4 regions of the Geodermatophilus sp. Leaf369 genome follow, and region 4 is predicted to be linked to each of the others. Evidence: riboswitches for the same ligand, from Rfam matches in the RefSeq annotation. Region 4 holds a riboswitch; each other region holds the start of a gene.
What was found. Region 4 has a riboswitch for cyclic di-AMP ahead of ASG36_RS22015 (hypothetical protein). Riboswitches for the same ligand answer to the same signal wherever they lie in the genome.

Region 1 (7,026 bases), on a different contig from region 4:
GAGATCCCGCGCATCCGCTCCGAGCGGCCGGCGTTCGAGCTGCACTACCCGCACCTGCAGCGACGGCTCCAGGAGGAGGCGCACGCGGGCAAGAAGCACGGGCCCTACGCCAGTGAACTGCTCGAGGGCACCGGCGCCCGACAGGGTGCCAACGACCCCGACCCGACCTGACCTGACACCACGGGGGAACCACAGGTCGCCAGCTGGCGACTAGACGAGGGGATCGCCGAGGCGGTCCCCGAGCACCCCGCAGCCCACCAGCCCAGGAGCCACCCTGTGACCGTGCAGTACACCACCCGAGCCCTGAGCCCCCGCAGCCTCCAGGCAGATCAGGGCGCATGGGGGTCTGGCACCAGAAGAACGTCGCTGCGTGCAGCGGTGGTCGTGGCATCGGTGCTGTTCGCTGTTCTGCTCGGGGCGCCCTCCGCGCAGGCGCACAGCGACCTGGAGTCCGCCAGCCCCGCGGTCGACGGCACCGTCGAGGAGGCCCCCGGCGCCTTGGAGCTCACCTTCACCGACGGGGTGCAGCCCGGGTTCGCCCAGATCGCGGTCCTGGACCCCAGCGGCACCGACGTGACCGATGGTGAACCCACCGTGCAGGGCGATGTCGTGACCCAGCCGGTCTCGATGGGTGGCGGCGGTGCCTACGGGGTCTCCTACCGGATCGTGTCCGCCGACGGCCACACCATCCAAGGCACCTACGGCTTCACCTTCACCCCAGCGGCGGTCACCGCCGACCCCGCCGACCCCACTCCCGCCGAAAGCACGGCCCCCCCGAGTGCGGACTCGACGCCGGCTGCATCGACACCGACCACGCCGAGCGCGGCCACACCGGCTGTTGATGAAGCAGCCCAGACAGGCGATTCAGGGGGCATCTCGGTGGCCACGATGATTGGTCTGGCCATCCTGGCGATCCTGCTGATCATCAGCTTCACCCTCGCGCGCCGCCGCCGGCTCAGTCACAAGGCGTGAGCGCCGGCCCCGACGAGGCACCGCACGGGTCAGCGGCGGGCGAAAGGCAACCCGCGCGGGCGGGACGAGCAGAACCTGCCGACCCCGGGGCGGCGCCGGCACCAGCGGACGCCCATTCAGCAGAGATGTCCTCAGGGGACGTCATGGTGGTCGCCCCCGCTGTGTCCACGCGGCGGCAGCGGGGGTGGCCGATGCCGGCGGGACCGGTCATCACACTCAGCGCTCTGATGATCGGGGTCGGCACGACCCTGGCGCTGTTGTGGGCGTCGGGTTCCCTCGTCGCCGAGGCGCTGCCCGGGATACCGGCCACCTCGGCCGCGGTCACCTGGGCCATCCCAGTGACCCGGGTCGTGGGCGACCTGGCGGCGGTAGCGACAGCGGGGTGCCTGATGGCCGCTGCGCTACTGGCCCCCGGGCACCGGCAGATGAGTGTCGCGGGTTACCGCTGGACACGGATGGCGACCTGGCCGGCAGCCGTGTGGCTGCTCAGCTCGATCCTGGTGGCACCCCTGCAGCTGGCGGATTTTCTGGGCACCGACCTGGCGTCGGTGAGCGCACGCGGCCTGTTCTCCTTCACCACGACCATCCCGCAAGGCCAGGCCCAAGCCGCAGTAGCGGTCTTGACCCTCGTCCTGGTCATCGGGTCCCGGCTGGTGCTCACCACAGCAGGCAGCGCGGCGCTGCTCCTCATCGCTTTGCTCGCCAGCCTCCCCCCGGTGTTCACCGGACACGCCGCCGGATCGGGCAGTCACCAGGCCGCGATCTCCGGTCTGGCGCTGCATGTACTCGGGGTGCTCGCCTGGGCCGGCGGGGTGCTCTCCCTGATCCTCATCCGCCGGGTGCCCATCGCCGCCTTGCAGGTGGCAGTGACCCGGTTCAGCGCGGTTGCACCGCTGCTCGTGCTGCTCGTCGCCCTCAGTGGTGTGCTCACAGCCGCGACGCGGCTGACCGGCGTCGCTGATCTGGTTGACACCGACTACGGCCGACAGGTCGTGATCAAGACAGCTGCGCTGCTGGCGTTGGGCGGGCTGGGGTGGGCCCACCGGCGCCGGACCCTCCCCAGCCTGGCCCGGGGAGACCACCGTGCCTTCCGCCGCTTGGCGATCAGCGAAGTGCTCGTCTTCGCAGCGACGATCGGTGTCGCGGTGTCCCTGTCGCGCACCCCTACCCCGCAAACCACGCCAAATCCGGGGGAGGAGGAGGGGAGCGCCTTCGACGCTCTGGGTTTCCCTCTCCCACCCAACCCCACCCCAGGACAGTGGTGGACCCAACTGTGGCAGCCCTACCCCGATCCGCTGTTCCCTGTCCTGATCGCCGGCGCGGTGGTGGCGTACGTGTGGGCAGTGCGCAGGAGGACCCAGGCCGGGCAGTCGTGGCCTTCCTGGCGCACTGCACTCCTACTGGGCGGTGCCACCGTGCTCCTGGTGGCAACGACCAGCGGGCTTGCTCGCTACGCCCTGGTCTCTGCACCCGCCCACGCCCTGCAGTACCTCCTGCTCGGCCTGCTCGGGCCAGCGTTGGTTCTCCGGGCAGCACCGGGTCAGCTGCTCACCGACCACCTCGACCGTCGATCACCCGCGACGGAACCAGTGATGGATGACAACCGGGGGGCCGCCCAGTGGCTGGAGGCCATCACCTCCAGCCGCGCCGCCCTCGTCCTGCGCCGGCCCGCACCAGCCCTGGCCCTCTTCGTGGTCGTTGTCTACCTGGGGTACACCGGCCCCGTGCTGGAGATCGTCATGCGATCCCACGCCGCCCACGTGGTGTCTGTGATCGCGACCTTCACCGCGGGCATGGTGCTCGTGCGGTCCTGGTTCGACAGCGACATCCCCCGCAAGCTGCGGGGGTGGTGGATCGCGGGCTGGACCACCATCCACGTGCTCGTCTCGGTTGCTTTGCTGACCTGGCCCACCGCGCTGGCGGAGGGCTGGTGGACCGAGATCGACCCGGCGTGGCGCCCTTCTGCACTCACCGACCAACGACATGCCGCCGTGGTGTTCCTACTGGTGGGGCTGATGACAGCCGGAGCGATCGCGGTCTGGGCACTGGCTCGAGCGTCGCGCTCACCGAGTCCGGTGCTGCAGGCAGAAAACTCGGACTCCTGACCAGGCGGCTACGCCACGCTGAGCCATCAGGACCCGACCCTGTGCGACAACACGACGCCGGGGGATACAGGCGGTCGTGACCGGAACGTGACCTCTACTAGTCAAGCTAGTAGCTTGATGGCGTCTGCTCAGGCCACGCGCCCTTCCTGGGTCCTTGGGCAGACCCGCCTAATCGTCGCCTGACCTCTGCGGGTCAGTCGGCGGGCCGGGGACCCATGTGTTCCTGGGGTGAATCTGCCACCGCGCAGTAGGGCTCCTTCCAGCCCGAACCCGTCAGCTAACTCGGTCGGTGGAAGGAAGAACGGAGCCCGCTGCACTGTGGCGACCCTGCACGACCCTCCCCAGAAGCTCAGCCCCCTCCACGGCGCCCGCAGCACGCGGGGCGCCCGCAGCTTGAGACCACGGGGGCGTCCGGCTGTCCTGGCCCTGCTCTGGGCTCTCGCCGCGACCGCAGGTCCCGGCATCGCATCAGCGGCACCGGCAGAGCCCACGGACAGCGCGGCAGCCCCGTCCCCGGGAACGTCCGCCGGCGTGCCCGGTGAGGAGACTGCCCCGCAGGAGGCGGCGCGTCTGGAGAGCCTGCTTGAGGCAGCCCAGCAACGGCTGGACCAGGCCACCGTCGAGGCCGAATCGACGGTCGAGCTGACCCGACTGGCCGCCCTGGAGCTGGACACAGCGACCGCCGCCGCCGCAGCGGCGTCTGCAGCAGCCCAGACCGCCCAGGCGGCGACGGACCAGGCGCAGAGCGAGGTGGCCGCCGCAGGGAGGGCGGCGTTCATGAGCTCGGGTGACCTCGCCCAGGCTGGGCTCCTGCTGGAGGCCGATGATCCCGAGGACCTTCTGGCCCGCGCCACCACGCTGGCGCTGCTGGCTGATGACCGCGCCGAAGACATCAGCGCATTGGAGGAGGTCCAGGGACAGCAGGAGACGGCCGATGCGAGCGCTCAGGAAGCCGTCCTGCGCCAGCAGGAGGCGCTGGGTGCAGCCCAGCAGGCCGATGCTGATGCCGCAGCCAGATTGGCTGAGGCTCAGCAGGGCTACGCAGCAGCATCCGCGGAGCGCGCTGCCCTTCAAGAGCAGCTGCAGGTTGCCCAGGTCGCAGCCCTCACCGAACAGGGCGTGGATGATCCCGAATCGGTCGTCGCCGCCGGTCAGGCCGCGGTGGCCGCCTCGGGCGGTGAGCTGGTGGCCGGCCAAGTCACGTCCTGTTATGGAGCGCGGTGGGGCACCAACCACAACGGCATCGACATCGCTGCCCCGATCGGCACGCCCATCTACGCCCCCGAGGGGGGCGTCGTCCTGAACGCCGGACCGGCCAACGGGTTCGGGCTCGCTGTCTACATCCAGCACTCCGACGGCACCATCACCCTCTACGGACACATCAACCAGTTCTTCGTCACCGCCGGTCAGGTGGTCGAGGCGGGGGAGCTCATCGCCGAGGTCGGTAACCGGGGCCAATCCACTGGCCCGCACCTGCACATCGAGACCCATGTGGGTGGCCTCTATGCCACCCGCACCAATCCGGCTCCATGGCTCGCCCAGCGTGGCATCACCTTGGGGGGTCGCTGCGCTTGACCATCAGTCGCGCGGCCAGCAGTGCCGACCGAGGTCCAGCCGGTGACCGACCCGGGTGACCCGTTCGGGGTGAGGACTCAAGGACGCCACCACGCCGGCCGTTAGTACTACGACAGGTAGTTGTCGTATCCGCTGGAGGCCAGGGCATCGTGAGCACTGCAACACCCCCACCCCGTGAAGATCACGGCCTGGGCCGTCGGCGACCTCGGGTGGGCGTGGCGGTCGGCGTGCTGGTGATCGCCTTGACCTGGTCGGCCGGGCCGGCGCAGGCGGCACCGCTCAACCCCAGCGACACCGAGATCTCGGCCGCCCAGGACGAGCAGGACGCCGCGGCCGCCGAGGTCGGACGTCTGGCTGCCACCATCGCCGACGCCCAGGCCCAACTCGAGCAGACCAACGCCGTCGCTGCCGCCGCCGCGGATGCCCAACTCGTCGCCGAGGCCGACCTGCTCCGCGCCCAGGAGGCCGCGGTCGTGGCTGCGGTGGAGCTGGAGGCGGCCACGCTAGCCACGCAGACAGCGCGAACGGCGGTGGGGGACCTTGGTGCCGAGACGTACATGCGTGCCGGGGACCTGGGCGGGATCAGCGCCCTGCTCGCCGCCGAAGGACCCTCGCAGATGCTGCAGCAGGCCGTCACTCTGGAGTACCTGGCCGCTGACCGGGTCAGCCTGCTGGAGGACCTGGAGACCGCTCAGCTGCGACAGGCCAATGCGACGTCACTGGCCGATGCAGCGGTCGAGGACAGCGCCGACGCGCAGGCCGCCGCAACCGCGGCAGCTGACACCGCGACCGCTGAACTCGCGCTGGCGCAGTCGGCCCTGGACGGACTGACCACCCAGCAGGCCGACCTGCAACAGCAACTCCAAAACGCCCAGATCCGGCTGTTGGAACTGCAGGGCCAGCGCGACGGGTACGCCGCCTGGCAGGCGCAGCAGCAGGCCGCCCAGCAAGAGGAAGCAGACCGAGCCGAGGCAGCTGCCCAGGTACTGGCCCAGACGGCAGCCCAAGCACGCGCCGGCAACGGGCAAGGCGTCGGCGGCGGTGCTGCAGCCACCGCGGTCCCCCCTCGCCCCGGGCCCGTCACTACGGCTCCGCGCCCCCCGAGTGCAGGTGGCGGCGTGGCGCCGACCAGCGGGCGCTTCACCTCCTGTTATGAGATGAGGTGGGGGCAGATGCACAACGGGCTCGACATCGCCGCACCCATCGGAACCCCCATCTACGCCCCGGTCGCCGGCCGGGTCGTGCGAGCCGGACCGGCGACAGGCTTCGGACTGGCCGTCTACATCCAGCACGACGACGGCACCGTGACCGTCTACGGCCACATCAACGACTTCTTCGTCACCACCGGCCAACGCGTCAGCGCGGGACAACTCATCGCCGAGGTCGGCAACCGCGGCCAGTCCACCGGACCGCACCTGCACTTCGAGGTGCACAGCCAGGGCATGTACCAGGGGCGGACCAACCCGATGCCCTGGCTGCGGGCCCGGGGAATCGAGATGGGCGGCCCCTGCAGCTGAGGACCCCTTCCCTTCCCCGCGCACGGTAAGGCATGCTGACATGCGCACACCCGCATGTCAGAGGAGACCGCGTCATGGGCCACGACCACAACCACGCACCCGCACCGGGGGCCACGGTCTCGGCCGGCTACCGCAAACGGCTGGTTGCGGTCCTGGCCATCACCGTCACCGTCCTGATCGTTCAGGTCGTGGGCGCGCTGATCTCCGGCTCGTTGGCCCTGCTCGCCGACGCAGGCCACATGGCCACCGACAGCCTGGGGGTGGTGTTGGCGTTGGTCGCGGTGACCCTGGCCCAGCGAGCTGCCTCGGCTCGGCGTACCTACGGCTGGCAGCGCGTTGAGGTGCTGGCAGCCCTGGGAAACAGCTTGCTGCTGCTCGGCATTGGGCTGTACATCGTGGTGCAAGCCGTCCAGCGCATCGGGGACCCCCCGGAGATCCGCTCCGGAGTGATGCTGGCCGCCGCTGTGCTGGGGTTGGTTGCCAATGGGGTCTCTCTGCTCATCCTCAAGGGCGGGCAGGACAAGTCGCTGAACATGCGCGGGGCCTACCTGGAGGTCCTGGGTGATGCGCTGGGCTCGATTGCCGTCATCGTCGCGGCGATCCTCATCATCACCACCGGGTGGACCGGTGCCGACGTCGTGGCATCGCTGGTCGTCGGGGCCCTCGTCCTGCCGCGGGCCTGGTCGTTGCTGCGCGACGCTCTGGACGTGCTGCTGGAGAACGCCCCTCGCGACGTCGACATGGCCCAGGTACGCCAGCACATCCTCGAGACCGACGGAGTGGTCGACGTCCACGACCTCCACGCCTGGACCATCACCTCGGGCTCCAAGGCGCTGTCGGCTCACGTGGTGGTCAGC
Region 2 (7,026 bases), on a different contig from region 4:
CCTCGATCGAGGAGGCCGCCCGGATCGACGGCGCCAGCACCTTCCGGGTGTTCTGGTCGGTGGTGCTGCCGATGGCCCGGCCCGCGCTGATCACCCTGACGATCCTGAGCTTCCAGGCCTCCTGGAACGAGCTGCCGCACTTCATCGTCGCCAGCCAGGACCGCGACCTCTACACCCTCACCAAGGGCGTCGCGACGCTCACCACCGGCCAGCTGGGCTCGGGCAACCAGTTCCCGCTCACCCTGGGTGCCGCGCTGCTGATGACCATCCCGGTCGCGATCGTGTTCTTCGTCTTCCAGCGCTACTTCGTCGCCGGCGCCAACGAGGGCGGCGTCAAGGGCTGACCCGGGCGCCCCGGCAAAGGAACCTCTGCACCCCCTCCACAGCTCGATGGGGGGTGCAGAGGTTCCTTCGTCGGGGGGTCAGTCGGCGTGGACCAGCAGGCCGCGGATCGTCTCGCCGGCGGCCTGGTCGGCGAAGCCCTGGCCGAGCTGGTCCAGGGAGTACCGCCGGGTGATCATCCGGTCGAGCTCGAGCTTCCCCTCCTGGGCCATCCGCAGCAGCATCGGCACGTCGCGGTGGGCGTTGCAGCTGCCGAACAGCGCGCCCTGCACCCGGTGCTCGTAGACGGTGAGCCCGTTGCCCATCAGCGCGACGGTGACGTCGGTGCCGAGGTCGGCGAGCGCGGTGAGCACCAGGGTGGCGCCCTTGCCCAGGCAGCGGACGGCGCTGCGGGTGGTGTCGGCGTCCAGGGCGCCCACGGTGAGGACGACGACGTCCGCGCCGTTGCCCCGGGTGAGCTCGCGGGCGAGCTTGGCGGCCGACCGGGTGTCCTCGACGGCGTGGGTGGCCCCGACGGACTGGGCGAACTCGCGGCGGAAGGCGACCGGGTCGACGGCGATGACGTGCGAGGCGCCGGCGTGCACCGCGCCCTGCACCGCGTTGGCACCCACCCCGCCGCAACCGACCACGACGACGGTGTCCCCGGGCCGGGTGCCGCCGGCGTAGACCGCCGAGCCCCAACCGGTGGGCACGCTGCAGGCCATCAGGGCGGCGGTGTCCAGCGGCAGCCAGGGGTCGATCCGGATGCAGGAGGCCTCGCTCAGCAGCGAGTGCCGGGCGAACGCGCCGACCATGCAGAACCCGCCGAGCGGCTCGCCGTCCAGCCGGAAGGGCCAGGTGCCGGTGGGCAGCTGACCGGTGGCGATGGTGGCGCCCAGGTCGCACAGGTTGGACCGGCCCGACGCGCACCAGCGGCAGATCCCGCAGGCCGGCAGGAAGCTGGCGACGACGTGGTCCCCGGGGGCCACCCGGCTCACGCCCGGCCCCACCGCCAGGACGACGCCGGACCCCTCGTGCCCGCCGACGATCGGGTACCGGCCACCGGCGTTGGCGTGCCGCAGGTGCTCGTCGGAGTGGCACAGCCCCGCGTAGGCCATCTCCACCAGCACCTCGCCCGGCCCCGGGTCAGCGACCTCCAGGGTCACGAGCTCGTACTGTCCGCCCTCGCCACGCAGCACCGCGCCGGTCGTCTCCACGCGCTGTGTCTAACAGCCCCGCCCCCCGCGGCGTCGATCAGCTGGGACGACCACCGTGCGTCCTCAGCCACCGGCGTCGGTGGAGGAGGACGCACTCTGGTCGTCGACCCTGATCAACGCCGCGGGCGGGGGAGGGTCAGCCCAGGAGGTGCCGGGCGGCGGCGTACCCGCCCAGGCCGCTGACGGCGCCACCGCGCACGGTCCCGCCGGACGACGCCGCGACGACCCGGGGGTGCCCGGTGGCCGCGCCCCAGGTGCCCGCCGGCTGGGCCTCGGTGGCCACCGGCCAGGCCAGGTCGCCGTGGAAGATGTGCCCGCCCGGCATGGCGAGGGAGGCCTCCACGTCCAGCGGGGACGACGCCTGCAGGCACGGCCGGCCCTCGGCGTCGGTGGCGAGCACGTCGGCCAGCGGCTCGGCCAGCTGGGCGTCGAGCTGCGCGACGACCCGGCGCACGGCCTCGTCCCGGGTGCCCACCGGGTCGGCGGTGAACAGGTCGGCCGGGGTGTGCAGCCCGAAGACGGTGAGCGTGTGCAGCCCGGTGTCGCCGATGATCGAGGGGTCGGTGAGGGAGTGGCAGTAGACCTCGAACGGGATGAGGTCGGGCAGCGCACCGGCGGCGGCCTGCGCGTACGCGGCGTCGATCTGCCCGGCCGCCTCGTCGACGTGGCAGGTGCCGCCGAAGGCCACCGCGGGGTCCAGGCCGGAGCGCAGCCGGGGGAGCCGGGTGAGCACCGTGTTGACCTTGAGCTGGGCGCCCACCGGGCGGGGTGCGGGGGCGGCGCCGGTGAGCTCGTCGAGCACCGCGGGGGCGCAGCCAGCGACCACGTGCCCGGCGTCCACGGCGTGCGTCGTCCCGTCGTCGTCGGTCCAGTGCACGGTCGCCCCGTCGTCCCGGGTCTCGACGGCGGTGACCGTCGCCCGGGTGGCGAACTCGGCGCCGGCCCGGCGGGCGGAGGCGGCCATGGCGCCGCTGACCGCGCCCATGCCCCCGACCGGCACCCGCCAGAGGCCGGTCCCGTTGCCGACCAGGTGGTAGAGGAAGCAGCGGCCGGCCAGGCCGTCGGCGGCGTGCACGTCGGCGAAGGTGCCGATCAGCCCGTCGGTGAGCGCGACACCCCGGGTGACGTCGTGGTCGAGGTGGTCGGCGACGACGTCGGCGAGCGGGCGTTCGACCAGGTCGCGGTAGAGCTGGGGGTCGCGCAGCCGGGACTCCAGCTCCGCCCGGGTCGGCAGCGGCTCGACGAGGGTGGGGGAGAGGTCCTCGGCCAGCGTGGTCAGCCGGCCGTAGAGGCGCTGCCAGCCGGCCCACTCGGCGTCGGAGCCGGTGAGTGCCCGGAACGAGTCCGGCTCCACCAGCAGCGCCCGGTCATCGAGCAGGGTCGCGGAGTGCACCGACCGGTCGGCCAGGGTGAGGCCGAGGTCCAGGTCGGCGGCGATCCGGTCGGGCAGCAGGCTGACCAGGTAGCTGTAGGCCGAGAGCCGGACGTCGACCCCGGGGAACACCTGCTCGCTGACCGCGGCCCCGCCCACACCGGCCCGGCGTTCGAGCACCAGCACCGAGCGGCCCGCGCGGGCCAGGTAGGCAGCGGCGACCAGGCCGTTGTGCCCGCCCCCCACGACCACGACGTCGTACCGGGCGGCGGTCACGGCAGCTCCTTCTCGTAGTAGCGGGACCACTCGTCGGGCTCGTCCAGGTAGTGGCCGAAGGCCTCGATGGGCCGGTAGCCCGACCGCTCGTAGAGCGCGATCGCCTCGTGCTGGAGCGGGCCGGTCTCCAGGCGCAGCGTGTGCCACCCGCGCTCGGCGGCGGTCGCCTCGAGCCCGGTGAGCACCAGCCGGGACAGTCCTCGACCCCGGGCGGCGGGGACGACGTACATCCGCTTCAGCTCGGCCGCACCGGGCTCCAGCGGGCGCAGCGCCCCGCAGCCGACCGGGGTGCCGTCGTCCTCGCGCAGCAGCAGGACCACCGCGACGTCCTCGGCCGTGGGCGGGGTGCCGGACTCGCCCCGGCCGTCGTACCGCTCGCGCAGCTCGGCCTGCTGGGCGTCGGACAGGGCCTGCACCCGAGGGTCGGCCCAGGTGGTGGCGGTCAACGTCGGCACCCGGTCATCCTGCCCGGTCGACCCGCTGCAGCAGCCCCCAGACCAGGAGCGCCCGGGTGCCGTCGGGCAGGGCCACCACGTCCCGGGTGGGGACGTCGGGGGGCTCGAGGACGGCGCCCTCCACCGCGGCGACGTCGTCGAGCACGTGCTCCCACACGAGGAGGCCGGACGGCGCGGGGGAGCCGGGGCCCCGCACCAGCTGCTCGCGGAGCACCTGCCCGCCCGGCCCGGACACGACCTCCCAGCGCAGCGTCGGCCACAACGGGAGCACCCACTGCCGGACCACGAGCTCGAGGTCCCCCCAGGGACGCGCGGCGGTGCTCTCCGGCGGGCCGAGCACCGCGGCGTGCCGGTCACCCCGCCGGGCCGAGTGCTGCAGCGTCTGCCACCGGGTGTGCGCGGCGTGCGCCTGCGCCCGGGTGGCGCCCAGCCGGGGCAGTGCGGCAGCGACGAGGTCGGGCCGCACGTCGGCCATCCGGCGGAGCAGCACGAGGCAGAACTCGCGGCGCGCCAGTCCCTGCACGGAGGCATCTCCTCACCCGTTGTGAGCGTGTTCACCGGACCCGGGTGCGGAAGTCCACAAAAGGGGTCTCGGCGGTTGTCACGAACGTATTACGCACCTACCGTCGGCCCGTCCGGACGGATCGTTCCGTCGCCTCCCCTGGGTGACACCGACCGGACGCCGCCGAACCGCACGCCCCTCGTGAGCACCACCGGCACCACCGCGCAGCCCCCGCTGCGCACCGAGGAGCAGCGGACCGGGGACCCACCGCAGCACTGGGGTGAAGCACGCACCGACCCACCCAGGGTCGACGTGCCGGGCGAACTTCCCGTCCGAATCCGTCAGCTAACCCGGTAGGCGGCTCGTTGGAAGAAAGGACCACCCGCCGCACATGGCGAGTTCCAGCATGCCCGCGCGTCGCCCCGCCCTCCGGGGGCGTCGCGCTGCGATCACCCTCCTCGCCGCTGCCGGGGTCGTCCTGACCTCCACGCCGGCCCTCGCCGCACCGGACACCACGGACGCGCCGAGCACCTCGTCCGCCCCGGCCGAGCCGACCACCGCCGCCGAGGCCGCCCAGCTCATCGCCGACAAGGGCCACGAGCTCGAGGTCGTCACCGAGGACTTCAACACCGCCCGGGAAGAGCTCCTGCTCGACCAGGCCGCCGCCGACCAGGCCGCCGCCGACGCCGCGGCCGCGCAGAGCGCCTACAGCCAGGCCCAGCAGTCGGTCACCAGCGTGGCGCGCACCGCCTACACCGGCGACACCCAGCTCGGCTCGCTGCAGGCGATGCTGACCAGCGGGTCGGCCAGCGAGTTCGTCGACCGGGTCTCCACCCTCGACGTCCTCGGCGCCCACAACACCGACGTGCTCACCTCGGCGCAGGCCGCCAACGACACTGCCGCGCAGGCCCAGGCCGCCGCGCAGCAGACCGCGGCCGACGCCCAGGCCCAGCTGGACAGCGTGACCGCCCAGCAGGAGTCCCTGAACGCGCAGATCGCCGAGTACCAGGCCGAGTACGCCGCGCTGTCGGCCCAGGAGCAGGCCGCCGCCGCGGCTGCTGCTGCCGCGGCCGCCGCCGCAGCTGCCCCGGCCACCACCGAGAGCAGCGCGTCGTCGTCCTCGTCCTCGTCCTCGAGCAGCTCGGCCAGTGCCCCGGCCGCCAGCTCCTCGGCGTCCGGCGGCAGTGCGGTGACCGCCAACAGCGCCGCCGCGCAGATCGCCGTCGACACCGCCATGGCGCAGCGCGGCGACCCGTACGTGTGGGCCGCCTCCGGGCCGAACAGCTTCGACTGCTCGGGCCTGGTGCAGTACGCCTACGCCGCCGCCGGCATCTCGCTGCCGCACTCCTCGCGGATGCAGGCCTCGATGGGCCAGGCCGTCTCCCGCGCCGACCTGCAGCCCGGTGACCTGATCGCCTTCTACAGCCCGGTCAGCCACATCGGCATCTACATCGGCAACGGCCAGATGGTGCACGCGCCCACCTCGGGTGACGTCGTCAAGGTCGCCAGCATCGACACGATGGGCTCCATCACCGCGATGCGTCGCCTCGCCGGCTGACCCAGCCGACACCTCCCACCGCCCCGGTCACCTGATGGTGACCGGGGCGGTGTGCTGTCGGGAGGTCGGTCACACCCGGGGACCCTCCCGGGCTGCGCGCCGTTGGGACCTGTCGTGAGCGCCCTGACCGAGCCCCGCACCGTTGCCCGCCTCTTCCGCGTCGTCGCGTTGGCCGAGGCGGTGACCTGGGCGCTGCTGCTGGCCGGCATGTTCGTCAAGTGGGTGCTGGGCACCTCCGAGGTCGGCGTCCAGGTGGCCGGGCCGATCCACGGCGCGGTCTTCGTCGGCTACGTGGCGGTGTCGTTCCTGGCCTGGCGGGTGCTGCGCTGGGACCTCCGGACCGCGGCGCTGGCGCTGATCGCCTCGGTCCCGCCGTTCACCACGATCTGGTTCGAGCGCTGGGCCGCCCGCACCGGCCGGCTGCCGCTCGGGGAGACCGTCGCGCGCACGGCTGGCTAGCCTGCGGGACATGGTCGAGCCCACCCCCGTCGCACCCACCACGGCCCGCACCCTGCTGGCCCGCACCGCCCGGGTGCAGCGCGACGGGCGGGCCCCCAGCCTGGTCGCCGGTGTCGTCCGGGACGGCGGGCTGGCGTGGTCGGCCGGCCGCGGGGGCGTCGCCGACCCGCACACCGACGTGCAGTACCGGCTCGGCTCGATCAGCAAGACCGTCACCGCCGTCGTGGTCATGCGGCTGCGCGACGAGGGCCGGCTCGGCCTGGGCGACCCGCTGGAGGCGCACGTCCCCGGCACCCCGTTCGGTGACCGCACGGTCGGCCAGCTGCTCTCGCACCTGGCCGGGGCCTCCAGCGAGAGCCCCGGCGGGTGGTGGGAGCGGGTCCCCGGCGGGTCGTTGGAGGACCTCGCGCTGGCCCCCGAGCACGTGGTGCTCGGTGCGGCCCGCCGCTTCCACTACTCCAACCTCGGCTTCGGCCTGCTCGGTGAGCTCGTCGCCCGGCACCGCGGGACGTCCTGGGCCGAGGCCGTCACCGGGGAGGTGCTCGGCCCCCTGGGGATGAGCCGGACGACGCCGCGACCCTCCGGCGTCGCCGCCCGGGGGAGCGCGGTGCACCCGTGGGCCGACGTCGTCCTGCCCGAGCCCGAGCACGACGCCGGCGTCATGGACGCCGCCGGCCAGCTCTGGGCCACGCTGACCGACCTGGGCCGGTTCGCCGCCTTCCTGCTCGGTGACACCGGTGACGTGCTCTCCCCGGCGACGCTGGCCGAGATGAGCGAGCCGGCCGGGGTGGACTCCTCGTCGGCCGGGTGGTCGGCCTACGGGCTGGGTCTGCAGGTCGTGCGGGCCGACGGCGCGACGCTGGTCG
Region 3 (7,026 bases), on a different contig from region 4:
GTCTGGAACTCCCCGACCACCTCCCCGGCCCGGACCTTGACCGCGCCGATCTCGGTGATCGCGTCGGTGTGCGCGGAACCGCCGGTGGTCTCCAGGTCGACGACCACGAAGGTCACCTCGGCGAGCGGGGTGCCCAGGTCGTCGATCGACACCTGCTCGAAGCGACGCGGGAGCACGGGCTGGGGGAGGAGTGGACCGGGCACGTCGCGGACGCTAGGTCGGGGGTCCGACAGTCCTGGCCCCGACGCGCCGTCGGGTCGAACACACGTGCGGGTGAGGTGCGCCCTCCCCGCGGGCGTGGCGGGCATCACCCCGGCACTGTCCGCTCGTTGTGCCCGGAGGTCGACGACGCCGTCGCCGCGGGTGAGCAGGAGGTGGACGGGGTGCGACGTCGTCGGGTGTCCTCGGTGCTGGTCGTCGGGACGGTGCTCGCCGTGCTCGGCCTGGGCGCCCCCACCGCCACGGCGGCCCCCAGCTCGCAGCCCGGTGGCACCACCGGTGTCCTGGACAGCGCCGAGCTCACCGACCTGCAGACCCGGGCCGCGGAGGTGCAGGGCGACCTGCAGGAACGCCAGGCCGCCGTGGCTGCCGCCCAGACCGAGCTCGCCCGGGCCCAGCAGGCCGCGGACGCCGCCGCGACCCGGGTGGCCGCTGCCGAGACGGCCCTGGCGACCGAGCAGGTCGCCGTCGGCCGCTACGCCGCCGCCGTCTACCGGGACGGCGGCGCCCCGACGGCGCTCTCCCTGTTGCTGTCGGGCAGCGACCCCGGCGACGTCGTGGCGGCGATGGGCTACCTGGACCTCGTCGACGACGCCGCCGACGACGTGCTCACCGCGGCTGCCGCCCAGCGGCAGGCCGCGCTGGCCGAGCAGGCAGCCGCCGACCAGGCCCTGGCCGGCAGTGCGGCCCAGGCCGACCAGGTCGCGGCCCAGGTGGGCGAGCTGGAGGCCGCGGCGTCGGCGGTGACCGCGGACCTGGACCGGGCCCTGGGCGCGGTGGACCGCCAGCTGGCGCAGCTGCAGGCCGAACAGGTGGAGGTCAACGCCCGGACGGCGGCCAACTGGCAGGCCTACGTCGACTCGCTCACCGCGGCCGGGGTCGCCCTGCCGCCGGCGGCCGCCCTGCAGGACCCGGCGGCCGGCGTTCCCGCGGGGCTGGCGCCGGTGGGCGGCTCGACCGGGGCGGCCCAGCCCGGGGCCGCGCAGCTGCCCCGCCAGCCCAGCTCGCTGCTGGTGCTGCCGGCCGAGACGGTCGCCGCGGTCAGCACCGCGATGGGCGCTCTCGGCCTGCCCTACGCGCCGGGCACGGCGGGCCCGGCGTCCTACGACTGCGGGTCTCTCGTCCAGGCCTCCTACGCCGCCGGCGGGATCGCGCTGCCGGCGACGCAGGGCGAGTTGTTCGCCACGACCACGCCGGTGGCCACGGCCGACGTGCTGCCCGGCGACCTGGTCTTCCTGGGGACGGCGGAGTCCGGTCTGGGCCACGTGGGGATCGCCCTGGACCCGCAGACCATGCTCGCCGCCGACGGACGGGCCGGTGCCGTGGTGGTCCGCTCGGTGCCCGTCGACCAGCTGCTCGGGATCGGCCGACCCAGCCTGCCGCCCCGGGCGGCGGTCGCCGTGCCGGGCGCCACGGCCGGTGCGCTGCCGGTGGAGTGCGGCAACTCCCTCTACCCGGCCAGCTACGACGGCAGCCGGTCGTGGGGCGGCTACCCCAACGGGCTGATCCCGCCCTCGGCGCTGTGTCCCCTGGGCGTGGCCGGCCACGCGCTGCGGTGTGACGCCGCGGCGGCCTGGCGGGCCCTGTCGGCGGCCTTCGCCGGCCGGTTCGGCAGCCCGCTGTGCATCACCGACTCCTACCGCGGCTACGCCGCGCAGGTGACGCTCTACGGCCAGAAGCCGGCGCTGGCGGCGGTGCCCGGCACGAGCAACCACGGGTGGGGCCTGGCGGTCGACCTGTGCGGCGGCGTGGAGTCCTACGGGACGGCGCAGTACGCCTGGATGGTGGGCAACGCCGGGCGCTTCGGCTTCGTGCACCCGACCTGGGCCGACCAGGGCAACGGCCGCGAGGAGCCCTGGCACTGGGAGTTCGCCGGGACCTGAGCGGGCGGGTGTGCACCTGCGCACCCGGAAATGTCGGTGGGGACACCTAGCGTCCGCGGCGACGGACCGACCGGTCCTGCGACCGCCGCCAGGAGGCACCGTGCTCATCGACTGCGACACCTGCACCGTCCGAGGCCAGGGGTGCGACGACTGCGTCGTCACCGTGCTGCTCGGGGCCCCGCCGGGGTGGCGGGGGAGCGACCCGACCGTGGTGCCGATGACCCGGCGGCCGGCGGTGGGCCACCCCCGGGAGGACGTGGTGGCCGACCTGGGCAGCGCCTGGGTGTCCGGGCCGACCGACACGCCCGGCGGGTCCGGTTCTCCCGCTCTCGGGGTGGTCGTGGAGCTCGACGACGTCGAGCGTCGCGCGGTCCGGGCGTTGGCAGAGGTTGGACTGGTCCCGCCACTGCGGCACCAACCCCCGACGAGGCGCGAGGTCGGCTGAGTGGGGGCACGCCGCGCTCCCGTCGAGCTGGGCAGAACGTGCCGAAGCAGAGCGGTCCGAAATGGCACCTCCTGTGCGTTCGGGGTCCGGATCGACCTCTCCACGGAGGTCCCCGGCGTCGATACGGTGGGGTCGTCCGGTCGGCTGGACGTCGCCCCACCGGGTGACACCGACCGGTCACCGCCGAACTGCCCACCCTCCGGGGCGGGCGGACCGGGGACCCACCGCAGCACTGGGGTGAGTTCTCCGCGGGCGCCACGAACGGTGGTGCGTGCGGGGATAGGGCGTCGTCTTCCTGCCCGAACCCGTCAGCTAACCCGGTAGGCGGTCGAGGAGGATGAGGAGCACGCGCACACGTGTCGTCCCACCGCACCGCCCGAGGACCGATCCCGTCCTCGACCACCCGCCCGCACATCCCCGCGGCGTTGATCGTCCCGGCGCTCCCCGACCTGCCGACCGGTCCGCGGCGCACCCGTCTCTCCGGTCGCCTCGGCCGCGGGATGCTGCTCGGCGCCGTCGCCGGGCTGACCCTCACCGTCCTGCCGGGCACCGCCTACGCGGCGCCGGGTGACCCGGGCACCGCTGCCACCGGGGCCACCGGGTCCACCACCGAGGCCACCACCCCCGAGCAGGCCACCGCACTGGTCGCCGAGGCCAACCACCAGCTCGAGGTCGTCACCGAGCAGGTCAACGACGCACAGGTGCAGCTCGCCGACCACCAGGCCGCCGCAGCCTCCGCCGCGCAGGCCGTCACCGCCGCGCAGACCCAGTTGGCCACGCTCAGCACCCAGCTCGACACGGTCGCCCGCAGTGCGTACACGACCAACCCCTCCAGCTTCAGCGCGCTGATGACCAGCAGCTCACCCGAGGACTTCCTGGCCCAGGTCAGCACCCTGGACGTCATCGCCGGGCACACCAACGACCTGGTCACCCAGGTCGCCGCGGCCGGCCGCACCGCGACCGAGGCGCAGACCGCCGCCGACCAGGCCGCCGCCACCGCGCAGCAGGCCCTGGACACCGTCACCGCCCAGCAGGCCGACCTGCAGGAGCAGATCGCGGCCTACCAGGCGCAGTACGCGGCCCTGACCGCCGCGCAGCAGCAGGTCGTCGTGACCGCGCACAGCGGCCCCGAGGTGGAGGCACCGGCGACCGTGGTCGCCGACGGCGCCGCGGCGCAGACGATCGTGGACACCGCGATGGCCCAGCGCGGCGACCCCTACGTGTGGGGTGCCGGCGGCCCGAGCAGCTTCGACTGCTCCGGCCTGACGTCCTACGCCTACGCCGCCGCCGGCATCTCCCTGCCGCACTCCAGCGCGGCCCAGGCGCGGATGGGCAGCCCGGTCGCCCGCGGGGACCTGCAGCCCGGTGACCTCGTGTACTTCTACAGCCCGGTCAGCCACATCGGGATCTACATCGGCAACGGGATGATGGTGCACGCCCCCACCTCCGGTGACGTGGTCAAGGTCGGCAGCGTGGACATGTCCGGCTACGCAGGAGCGCGCCGGCTCGTCTGAGGCGCGGCACCGACGGGGACGCACAGCCGGGCTTCCTAGGATCACCGGCGTGGGTCCCCGTCGTCGTGCCCTGCTCACCGCTGCCGTCCTCGGCGTCGCCCTGGTGGTGGTGCTGTGGGTGCGGATCCCGTGGGCGGCCACCCCCGAGGTCACCGACCCCACCGGCGGGCTGACCGCCGACCAGCTCTCCCGCGCCGACGCCTTCGTCGGGGCCCTGCGGCCGGCGTCGCTGGCGAACCTGGCGCTGGGCCTCCTCGTCGCCGGGGTCCTGGGTCTGACCCCGCTGGGCGCCCGGCTGGTCACCGCCGTGGCGCGCCCGCTCGGCGGCGGCTGGGTGTGGCGGGTGCTCCTGGGCACCGTGGCGCTGACCGTGGTGGGCAGGCTGGTCTCCCTCCCGCTGTCGGCCTACGGCGAGGTGGTCCGGCACCGGTACGGCCTGTCCACCCGCAGCTGGCCGCTGTGGGCCCGGGACGTCGCGGTGGACACCGGGATCACCGCGGGACTCACCGCGCTCGGCATGCTGCTGCTGGTCGGGCTCGCCCGCCGGGCGCCCCGCACCTGGTGGGCCTGGGCCGGGGCGGGTGCGGCCGGGCTGGTCGTGGCCGGGTCGTTCCTCTACCCGGTGGTCATCGAGCCGGCGTTCAACTCCTTCACCCCGTTGCCGGCCTCCCAGCTGCGCACCGACCTGCTCGACCTGGCCGAGCAGTCCGGCTCCCCGGTGCAGGACGTGCTGGTCGCCGATGCCAGCCGGCGCACCACCGCGCTCAACGCCTACGTCTCCGGGTTCGGCTCGACGCGACGGATCGTCGTCTACGACACCCTGCTCACCGAGCTCCCCGACGCCGAGATCGAGTCCATCGCGGCGCACGAGCTGGGCCACGTGGCCACCGACGACGTGCTCACCGGCACCCTGGTCGGCGCGCTGGGGGCCGGGGCCGGGGTCGCGCTGCTCGGCTGGCTGCTCGGCTCGGCCCCGCTGCTGCGCCGGGCCGGTGCCGACGGGCCGGGCGACCCCCGGGTGGTGCCGCTGGTGCTGTTCCTCGTGGCGGCCGCGACCCTGCTGTCGACGCCGGTGCAGAACGGGGTGTCCCGCCAGCTGGAGGCCCGCGCCGACCAGCACGCGCTGGACCTCACCGACGACCCGGCCGCCTTCGAGGACGTGATGCGCCGCCTGGCGGTCGCCAACCTCAACCAGCCCGACCCGCCGGCGGCCTGGCAGTGGTTCTTCGGCTCGCACCCCACCACCGCCCAGCGGGTCGCCGCGGCCCAGGACTGGCGTCCGTGACCCGGGTGCTGGTCGTCACCAACGACTTCCCGCCCCGGCAGGGTGGCATCCAGACGTTCGTGGCCGCGCTGCTGGACCGGCTGCCGGCCGCGGACCTGGTGGTGTTGGCCTCCACGTCCCCCGGGGCCGCCGAGCACGACGCCACGCTGCCCTACCGGGTGGTCCGGATGCCCACGGCGATGCTGCTCCCGACCCGCGGCGCGGCCCGGGCGGCACAGCGGCTGGCCCGGGAGCACCGGGCGGAGACCGTGGTCTTCGGCGCCGCGGCACCGCTCGGGCTGCTCGCCCCGGGGCTGCGCCGGGCCGGGGTGCGCCGGCTGGTCGGGATCACCCACGGGCACGAGACCGGGTGGGTGAGGCTCCCCGTCGCCCGCCGGCTGCTGCAGCGGATCGCCGGTGGCCTGGACCTGCTCACCTACATCTCCGGGTACACCCACGACCGGCTCGCCCCCGCCGTCGCCGGTCGTACGTCGATGGCCCAGCTGTCCCCGGGCGTCGACGTCGAGCTGTTCCACCCCGGGGTGGACGGCACCGGCGTGCGGGCCCAGCACGGGCTGGGGGACGCCCCGGTGGTGGTCTGCGTGTCCCGGCTGGTGCCCCGCAAGGGCCAGGACGTGCTCGTCGAGGGCTGGCCGCAGGTGCTCGCCCGGCACCCCCGCGCCCGGCTCCTGCTCGTCGGCGGCGGACCGTCGGAGGAGCGGCTCCGCCGGGCGGTGGCCGACGCCGGGCTGGGGGACTCCGTCGTCCTCACCGGGGGCGTGCCGGCGGCCCGGCTGCCGGCGTACTACGCAGCAGGCGACGTGTTCGCCATGCCCTGCCGCACCCGCCGTGGCGGGCTGGACGTCGAGGGCCTGGGCATGGTCTTCCTCGAGGCCGCCGCGTGCGGCCTGCCGGTGGTGGCCGGCACCTCGGGGGGTGCCCCCGAGGCGGTGCAGGAGGGCGTCACCGGGCACGTCGTGGACCCCCGGTCGGCGTCCACGGTGGCCGCGACGATCGCCGACCTGCTCGACGACCCGGCCCGGGCCGCGGCGATGGGCGCCGCGGGCCGGGCCTGGGTCGAGCAGCGCTGGTCCTGGACGACGATCGCCCAGGACCTCACGCGGCTGCTCTCGACTCAGCCCTTGGCGTAGAGCTCCTCGACCTCGGCCGAGTACTCCTTCAGCACCACGTTCCGCTTGAGCTTCAGGCTCGGGGTGAGCGTCCCATTGGTCTCGGTGAAGTCGATGTCGAGCACCCGGAACTTGCGGATGCTCTCGGCATGCGAGACCGCCTTGTTCGCCTCGGCGACGGCCTCGTCCAGGGCCGCGAGCACGTCGGGGTCGTCCCGCAGCTGGGCCACGGTGAGCGAGGTGTCCTTGCCCCGGGCCTTCAGCCAGCCGGGCAGGGCCTCCTCGTCGAGGGTGACCAGGGCGGCGATGAACGGCTTCTGGTCCCCGACCACGATGCACTGGCTGACCAGCGGGTGGGCGCGCAGCCGGTCCTCCAGCACCGCGGGGGCGACGTTCTTGCCGCCGGCGGTCACCAGGATCTCCTTCTTGCGCCCGGTGATCTTCAGGAAGCCCTCGCTGTCGAGCTCACCGATGTCCCCGGTGTGGAACCAGCCGTCGGCGTCGATGGCCTCGGCGGTGGCCTCCGCGTTCTTCCAGTAGCCGCGCATGACGATCCCACCACGCAGCAGCA
Region 4 (7,026 bases):
TGGTGTCGAACGCGATGACGCCGATCGTGTCGGACTGCCGGCGGGCCAGTGCCCGCGCGGTGAGGTTCCGCCGGTAGCCCAGCTCGGCCATCGCGGCCAGCACCCGCTGCCGGGTCTCCGCCCGCACGTAGGGGTGGTCGTTGAGCACCCGGGAGACGGTCTGGTGGGAGACACCGGCCAGCGCGGCGACGTCGGCCATCACCGCAGGGCGCGAGGGCCGCTCGCCCATGCCGACCTCCCGCCCGCACCCGGGCCGCCGCCGGTGCTCGTGGTGGCATGGTGCACCGTCCCGCCCGTCCGACCGGCACCCAGGAGCGCACCGCATGTCTGCACCGAACCCCAGCGGCACCCAGCACGAGCTCGCGCTCGGCGACGTCGCCGCGGTGGTCACCGAGGTCGGCGGCGGCCTGCGCGAGCTGACCGTCGCCGGCCGGCACCTCGTGCAGGGCTTCGACGCCGCCGAGCCCCGGCCGCACTACCGCGGGTCGGTGCTCGCCCCCTGGCCGAACCGGGTGGCCGACGGCCGCTACGTCGAGGGCGGGGTGACCCGGCAGCTGGCGCTCACCGAGCCCGACCGGGGCAACGCCCTGCACGGGCTGGCCTGCTGGCTGCCCTGGCAGCTGCTGGACCGCACCGCCTCCGCCGTCCGGCTCGGGGTGCGCGTCTGGCCGCAGCAGGGCTGGGCGCACGTGCTGGACCTCGTCGTCGGCTACGAGCTCACGCCGACCGGGCTGCGCTGGTCCCTGTCGGGCACCAACGCCGGGACGACGCCGGCCCCCTGGGGCAGCTCGGTGCACCCCTACGTGCGTGCCGGGGCGGGCCGGGTCGACGACTGGGAGCTCGAGCTGGACGCCGACCGGGTGCTGACCGTGGACGACGTCCGGCTGCTGCCCACGGGGCTGGTGCCGGTGGAGGGCACCGACCTGGACTTCCGCCGTCCCCGCTCGCTGCGCGGGCTGGAGGTGGACCACGCCTACACCGGGCTGGCCGCCACCGACCGGGCCACCGCGACCGTGTGGGCACCGGAGGGCACCGGGGTGGCCGTGCACTGGTCGCCGGCCGAGATGCCCTGGGTGCAGGTGCACACCGCCGACCGCCCCGACCCCGAGGACGACCGGGTGGGCCTGGCGGTCGAGCCGATGACCTGCCCGCCGGACGCGTTCAGCTCCGGCACCGACCTGGTGGTGCTGGCCCCCGGGGAGACGCACGCGACCAGCTGGGAGATCGAGGCGCTCAGCCGCTGACCCGCTCGACGGTGAGCAGGCCCGGGTGCCGCCCGACCGGCACCTCGCCGGTACGGGCGAACCCGGCCCACAGCGCCCGCAGCGCCCGGCCCTGCCGGTCGACCTCCGCCCAGGGGGCTCCATCGACGAGCGGCACACCGGTCCAGGTGTCCCGGTCGCCGAACAGCAGCGGCAGCTCCACGGTGTGCGCGCCGGCCCACGGGTTGCCCGGCGGACCCCAGTCCAGGACGTAGTGGAACGCCCTGCCCCCGGCGGAGGCGTGCCGACGGGCGAACACCCGGGACGCCGCGCCGTAGACCCGGCGGGTCAGCAGCCCGACCACCCCGCGCAGCACCAGCGGACCCAGCACCGGGACCCGGGACAGCGCCACCAGCGGCGGCAGGGCGCCGGTGAACAGCGCCACCTCCCGGTCGGTGTGCCCGATCAGCACGTCGACGCCGGGGGCCACCGCCCGCCAGGCGTCGTCCACCTCGTCCTCGGCGGGCAGCGGGGCGTGCCCGTACCGGGTGCCGAAGGGCATGGTGGCCCGCAGTCCGGCCCGGCGGGCGGCGGCCGCGACCGCCGGCTGCGCGGCGACGGCGTCCTCCACCGGGGTGTCGACGTCGACGAGCTCGCGGGCCCGGGCGGCCATCGCGTCGCCCATCGCCGCCCGGCCGCGGGAGATGCCCAACGGGGCGCTCTGGGCGATCACCCGGGCCACCAGCCCCCGGGAGCCGGCGGCGACCAGCAGGTGCGCAGCGGCGTCGCCCCCCGCCGAGTGCCCCCAGACGGTGACGTTCCCGGGGTCGCCGCCGAAGCCGGTGACCGCCCGCTGCACCCACCGCAGCGCCTCCAGCTGGTCGAGCAGGCCCAGGTTGGCCGGGCGGTCCCCGCCGTCCCCGACGAAGCCGAGCACCCCGAGCCGGTACGTCACCGCCACGACCACCACCCGCTGCTCGCACACCATCGCGGTCGGGTCGTACACCGGGAGGTCGCCGGCGCCGGACACGTAGGACCCGCCGTGCAGCCACACCAGCACCGGCAGGTCCTCGCCGGGGACGACGTCGGCGGGGGCGGTCACCGACAGCCGCAGACAGTCCTCGTCGGCCCCGAGGCCGGCGGACAGGCCGGGCAGCACCTGGTCCAGCAGCGGCACCGGCAGCTGCGGGCAGGCGGGCGCGGGCCGGGTCGCGTCGAGCGGCGTGGTCGACGGCGGCTCGGCGACCGGTGCCTGGAAGCGCCCGGCCCGGGCGTACCGGATGCCCGTCGCCCGGAGCACGGCACCGTCCCGCCGGGCCCGCACCGGACCGACCGGGGTGTCGACGACGTGCAGCTCAGCGGCCTGCTGGTCCGGCCCGGTGTCCTGGTGCGGGGAGCTCACGACGGGGCACCCTACGAGCCCCGTCGGCCCCGTCGCACAGTCCGGACACAGGTGTCCACGGGGACGGAAGTGGTTGCATCGTCGAACTCCGGCCCGGAGCGGACTACCATGTCCAGTGAGTCAGGAACGGCGATGCCGCTCCCGCCCCCCACTCCAGCTCCGGCGGTACCCACCGCCCTGCCCGGCCGGCCCCTCCGCGCAGACGCCCCGCGTCGTCGCGATGCCGCATGTTCTGAACGAGAGAGGCGAGATGACCCAGACCGTCGTCGACGAGAACACCCCCGAGACCGCTCCCGCTCCCACCGCGGGTCGAGCCGGAGCCCGCCTGGCGGGCGACCACGTCGAGGCCGTCCAGATCGCCCCCACGGAGACCGACGAGGACACCGACTCGACGGACACCCCGGAGGAGGAGGACAAGAACGCCGCTCCCGCCGGGTCCTTCGAGTGGGACGAGGAGGAGTCGCTCGCGCTGCAGAAGGCGCGCAAGGACGCCGCGATGGCGACCTCGACCGACGCCGTCCGCGCCTACCTCAAGCTGATCGGCCGCGTCGCGCTGCTGACCGCCGAGCAGGAGGTGGACCTGGCCCGCCGGATCGAGGCCGGGCTCTACGCCACCCACAAGCTGGCCGACACCGACACCAAGGTGTCCACGACCATGCGGCGCGACCTGAACTGGATCATCCGGGACGGCGAGCGCGCCAAGAACCACCTGCTCGAGGCCAACCTGCGCCTCGTGGTCTCCCTCGCCAAGCGGTACACCGGCCGCGGCATGGCCTTCCTGGACCTGATCCAGGAGGGCAACCTGGGCCTGATCCGCGCGGTGGAGAAGTTCGACTACACCAAGGGCTTCAAGTTCTCGACCTACGCGACGTGGTGGATCCGCCAGGCGATCACCCGCGCGATGGCCGACCAGGCCCGCACCATCCGCATCCCGGTGCACATGGTCGAGGTCATCAACAAGCTGGGCCGCATACAGCGCGAGATGCTCCAGGAGCTGGGCCGCGAGCCCACCCCGGAGGAGCTGGCCAAGGAGATGGACATCACCCCGGACAAGGTGCTGGAGATCCAGCAGTACGCCCGGGAGCCCATCTCGCTGGACCAGACCATCGGCGACGAGGGCGACAGCCAGCTCGGTGACTTCATCGAGGACTCCGAGGCCGTCGTGGCCGTGGACGCCGTCAGCTACGGCTTCATGCAGGAGCAGCTCACCGGGGTCCTGCAGACCCTGTCCGAGCGCGAGGCCGGCGTCGTCCGGCTGCGCTTCGGCCTCACCGACGGCCAGCCGCGCACGCTGGACGAGATCGGTCAGGTCTACGGCGTGACGCGTGAGCGGATCCGCCAGATCGAGTCCAAGACGATGTCCAAGCTGCGCCACCCCAGCCGCTCGCAGGTCCTGCGCGACTACCTCGACTGAGCAGTTGGCACCTCGCACCACCCGCTCCGGCACCACCGGCCCGAAGGCGCCGGTGGTGCCGTCGCGTGTGGGCACCGTCGACCTGGCCGACGTCGACCTCGAGCAGCTGGTCACCGGCGTCTCGGTGCGCGGGGACGCCGACGAGCTGCACGCCGAGGACGTCGAGGTCGTCGCGGCCCGGTTCGCCGACCTGCGGCTGATCGGGGGCCGGCTGGGCCGGGCCCGGTTCACCGACCTGGAGGTCGAGGCCTGCGACCTCTCCGGGCTGGACCTGGGCGAGGCGCAGTGGCAGCGGGTCGCGGTCGGGGAGAGCCGGCTCGCCGGGGTGTCGCTGGCCGGCGCCGGGCTGCGCGACGTGGCGTTCACGCAGGTGCGCGGCGCCCGTCTCGACGCCCGGTTCGCCACCCTGCGGGCGGTCCGGTTCACCGGCTGCGACCTCACCGAGGCCGATCTCACCGCCGCCTCCCTCGACGGCGTGGAGTTCGTCGACTGCCGGCTCGCCCAGGCCCGGTTCGCCCAGGCCACCCTGGTGCGCACCTCGTTCACCGGCTGCGACCTCTCGGCCGTGCAGGGCGTCACCGGGCTGCGGGACGGCGTCGTGGACGCAGCGACCCTGACGACGCTGGCGCCCGCGCTGGCCGCGGCGGCGGGCATCGCCGTCCGCTGACGTCGTGCGCGAGCACCGTCACCTGACGAAAACGCGCGTCGGCATTGGCAGGAGCCGGTGCCCCGGCTACCGTGGCCGGGTCCGACCGACCGTCACGTCCCCACCCGGGGAGCCCGGTCGGACGCCGCTGAGTCGCCTTCGGGCGAGCCGGGGACCCACCGATCCACTGGGGTGAATCCCGCGCTCCGGACCTCCGTCCGGTGTGCAGGTAGGGCTGCTTCCGCCCGAACCCGTCAGCTGACCTGGTAGGCGGCACGTCGGAAGACACCTGCCCCACGGAGCCACCGCACCCATGGAACCCTGCTCCACCTCGAGCACCACCCGCACGGGATCGACCGCCTCCGGGCGTGGTCGCGCCACCGGCACCGCGTTCCGGATCGCCGCCCTCCGCCGCCGCCCGAGCCTGTACCTCGGCGTCGTCGCTGCCGGCGCGCTGATCGCCAACGTCGTGCTCTCCTCCGCTCCGGCCGAGCAGGCCGACGCGTCGGCCGCCGCCTCCCAGCCGGCCAGCGTCGCCCAGCAGCTGGGCCTCAGCGCCGACCCCGCCTCGCTGGACACCGAGCGCAGCATCGCCGCCCTCCAGGACATGGCCGCCAGCCGCAGCACCCGCGAGGACCAGCAGACCGCCGCGCAGCAGGTCCAGGCCGCCGCCGACCAGGCCGTGCTGGACGCGCAGGCCGCCGAGGCCGCAGCTGCCGCCGCTGCCCAGGCCGAAGCGGCCGCTGCCGCCGAGGCCGAGGCTGCTGCCGCCGCCGAGGCCGCCGCGTCGTCCCCGTCCTCGTCCTCCGCCGGGTCGGGCGCGGTCACCGCGTCCTCGTCGACCTCGGCCAGCTCGGTCGCCCGGATCTCCAACACCTCCGGCCCGGTGGCCTCCTCGGTGCGGGCCGCCGCCGACGCCGTGGTGAGCAACGTGCCCGGCGCCGGGAGCATCACCCTGGGCGGCACCCGGCCCAGCGCCACCGACCCCGGCGGCCACCCGTCGGGCAGGGCGCTGGACTACATGGTGATGACCGATCAGAGCCTCGGTGACGCGATCGTGGCCTACCACATCGCGCACTGGGACGAGCTCGGCGTGGACTACCTGATCTACGAGCAGCGCTACCTCGGGTCGCCCAACGGCTCCTGGTCGATGATGGAGGACCGCGGCGGCACGACCGCGAACCACTTCGACCACGTGCACGTGAACTACCGCTGACCCAGCGCGCCCCGGGCCCGTCCTCCTCGTGGGGGCGGGCCCGGCTGCGTCTCAGCGCACCACGTGCAGCGGGTACGGCGGTGGCGGGAGCGGTCTCCGCCGCGGGCCGGTGACCCGGTCGATCGCCCGCCGCCAGGCCGGACGGCGGCCCTCCAGAGCAGTGATCCGCTCCTCGAGGGCGACCAGCCCGACGGTGGGGGAGGGCGCGGCGCCCAGGTGCGCCAGCTCGGTGGACAGCGCCCCGATGAGCTGCGCGGTCGCCGCACCGGTCAGGTGCACCGTGCCCACGCAGGTGCTCTCCCGCCAGACGCTGAGGTTCACCACCCCGAGCTCGGGGTGGTGGGTGACCCGGACCCCGCGGCCCAGGCCGCGGCGGTCCAGCACCCAGCCACCGGGACGGTGGGTCTGCGGGGAGGCCGTCATGGGGGAACGGTCCTGGTCGGGGGCCCGTCCGTCAACCGCAGCAGCCCCACCGGCCTCGCCGGGGGTCAGGTGCCGCAGTAGGTGGTGTACGCGCCGAAGTCGGTCGGGGCCGGCTCGGTGTACCGCTCGTCCCCGGGCCGGACGTCGAACGGCGAGGTCACTGCAGCGACCAGCCGGGTGAACGGCTCGAGGTCGCCGTCGGTGGCTGCCACGAGGGCCTCCTCGACCAGGTGGTTGCGCGGGACGACCGCGGGGTTGACCCGGTCCATCGCGTCGGCGTCCGGACCGACAGCGCGCCAGCGGGCCAGCCACTCGTCGATCGCGGCCAGGTCGAGCACCAGCTCGCGCACCGGCTCCACGTCCCCGCGGGCGGCCTGCCCCAGGGCCCGGAAGAAGGTGGTGTGATCGGGGTGGGCGGCCTGGAGCAGCGCCTGGAGGTCTCGGACCAGCGGGCCGGCGACGTCGTCGGCCAGGCCGGCGGGCAGCCCGGTCTTGGCCCGCATGCGCCCGGCCCAGGCAGCCTCGTAGGCGGGCACGAACCGCTCCAGGGCGGGGACGGCCAGGGCGATCGCCTGCTCCTGGTCGGCGTGCAGCAGGGGGAGCAGTGCCTCGGCGAGCCGGGCCAGATTCCACTGCAGGACCAGCGGCTGGTTGCCGTACCGGTAGCGGCCGCCGGAGTCGATCGAGCTGAAGGAGGCGTCGGCGTCGTGGGCCTCCATGAAC

Region 1: linked by a shared signal. The riboswitch ahead of ASG36_RS19075 (M23 family metallopeptidase) and the one ahead of ASG36_RS22015 (hypothetical protein) in region 4 are both predicted to bind cyclic di-AMP.
Region 2: linked by a shared signal. The riboswitch ahead of ASG36_RS11825 (C40 family peptidase) and the one ahead of ASG36_RS22015 (hypothetical protein) in region 4 are both predicted to bind cyclic di-AMP.
Region 3: linked by a shared signal. The riboswitch ahead of ASG36_RS01630 (C40 family peptidase) and the one ahead of ASG36_RS22015 (hypothetical protein) in region 4 are both predicted to bind cyclic di-AMP.

Annotation. Positions count from the first base shown of each region.
Region 1 covers NZ_LMQA01000005.1:4,185-11,210, forward strand. The annotation lists gene ASG36_RS19060 (cytochrome c oxidase subunit I) at 1-171, shown strand, start outside; gene ASG36_RS19065 (copper resistance CopC family protein) at 283-972, shown strand; gene ASG36_RS19070 (cytochrome c oxidase assembly protein) at 1,200-3,077, shown strand; cyclic di-AMP (ydaO/yuaA leader) riboswitch at 3,233-3,382, shown strand; gene ASG36_RS19075 (M23 family metallopeptidase) at 3,609-4,652, shown strand; gene ASG36_RS19080 (M23 family metallopeptidase) at 4,862-6,169, shown strand; gene ASG36_RS19085 (cation diffusion facilitator family transporter) at 6,244-7,026, shown strand, end outside.
Region 2 covers NZ_LMQA01000002.1:618,734-625,759, forward strand. The annotation lists gene ASG36_RS11800 (carbohydrate ABC transporter permease) at 1-344, shown strand, start outside; gene ASG36_RS11805 (NDMA-dependent alcohol dehydrogenase) at 423-1,538, opposite strand; gene ASG36_RS11810 (NAD(P)/FAD-dependent oxidoreductase) at 1,675-3,186, opposite strand; gene ASG36_RS11815 (GNAT family N-acetyltransferase) at 3,183-3,641, opposite strand; gene ASG36_RS11820 (hypothetical protein) at 3,646-4,164, opposite strand; cyclic di-AMP (ydaO/yuaA leader) riboswitch at 4,366-4,519, shown strand; gene ASG36_RS11825 (C40 family peptidase) at 4,550-5,701, shown strand; gene ASG36_RS11830 (DUF3817 domain-containing protein) at 5,816-6,160, shown strand; gene ASG36_RS11835 (serine hydrolase) at 6,171-7,026, shown strand, end outside.
Region 3 covers NZ_LMQA01000001.1:333,742-340,767, reverse strand. The annotation lists gene ASG36_RS01645 (DEDD exonuclease domain-containing protein) at 1-203, opposite strand, end outside; gene ASG36_RS01640 (M15 family metallopeptidase) at 330-2,102, shown strand; gene ASG36_RS01635 (hypothetical protein) at 2,203-2,547, shown strand; cyclic di-AMP (ydaO/yuaA leader) riboswitch at 2,719-2,888, shown strand; gene ASG36_RS01630 (C40 family peptidase) at 2,904-4,061, shown strand; gene ASG36_RS01625 (M48 family metallopeptidase) at 4,111-5,346, shown strand; gene ASG36_RS01620 (glycosyltransferase family 4 protein) at 5,343-6,476, shown strand; gene ASG36_RS01615 (long-chain fatty acid--CoA ligase) at 6,461-7,026, opposite strand, start outside.
Region 4 covers NZ_LMQA01000004.1:1,994-9,019, reverse strand. The annotation lists gene ASG36_RS16400 (LacI family DNA-binding transcriptional regulator) at 1-229, opposite strand, end outside; gene ASG36_RS16395 (aldose 1-epimerase family protein) at 324-1,244, shown strand; gene ASG36_RS16390 (carboxylesterase family protein) at 1,234-2,604, opposite strand; gene ASG36_RS16385 (RNA polymerase sigma factor) at 2,855-4,018, shown strand; gene ASG36_RS16380 (pentapeptide repeat-containing protein) at 4,086-4,685, shown strand; cyclic di-AMP (ydaO/yuaA leader) riboswitch at 4,801-4,953, shown strand; gene ASG36_RS22015 (hypothetical protein) at 4,978-5,880, shown strand; gene ASG36_RS16370 (hypothetical protein) at 5,932-6,303, opposite strand; gene ASG36_RS16365 (YdiU family protein) at 6,369-7,026, opposite strand, start outside.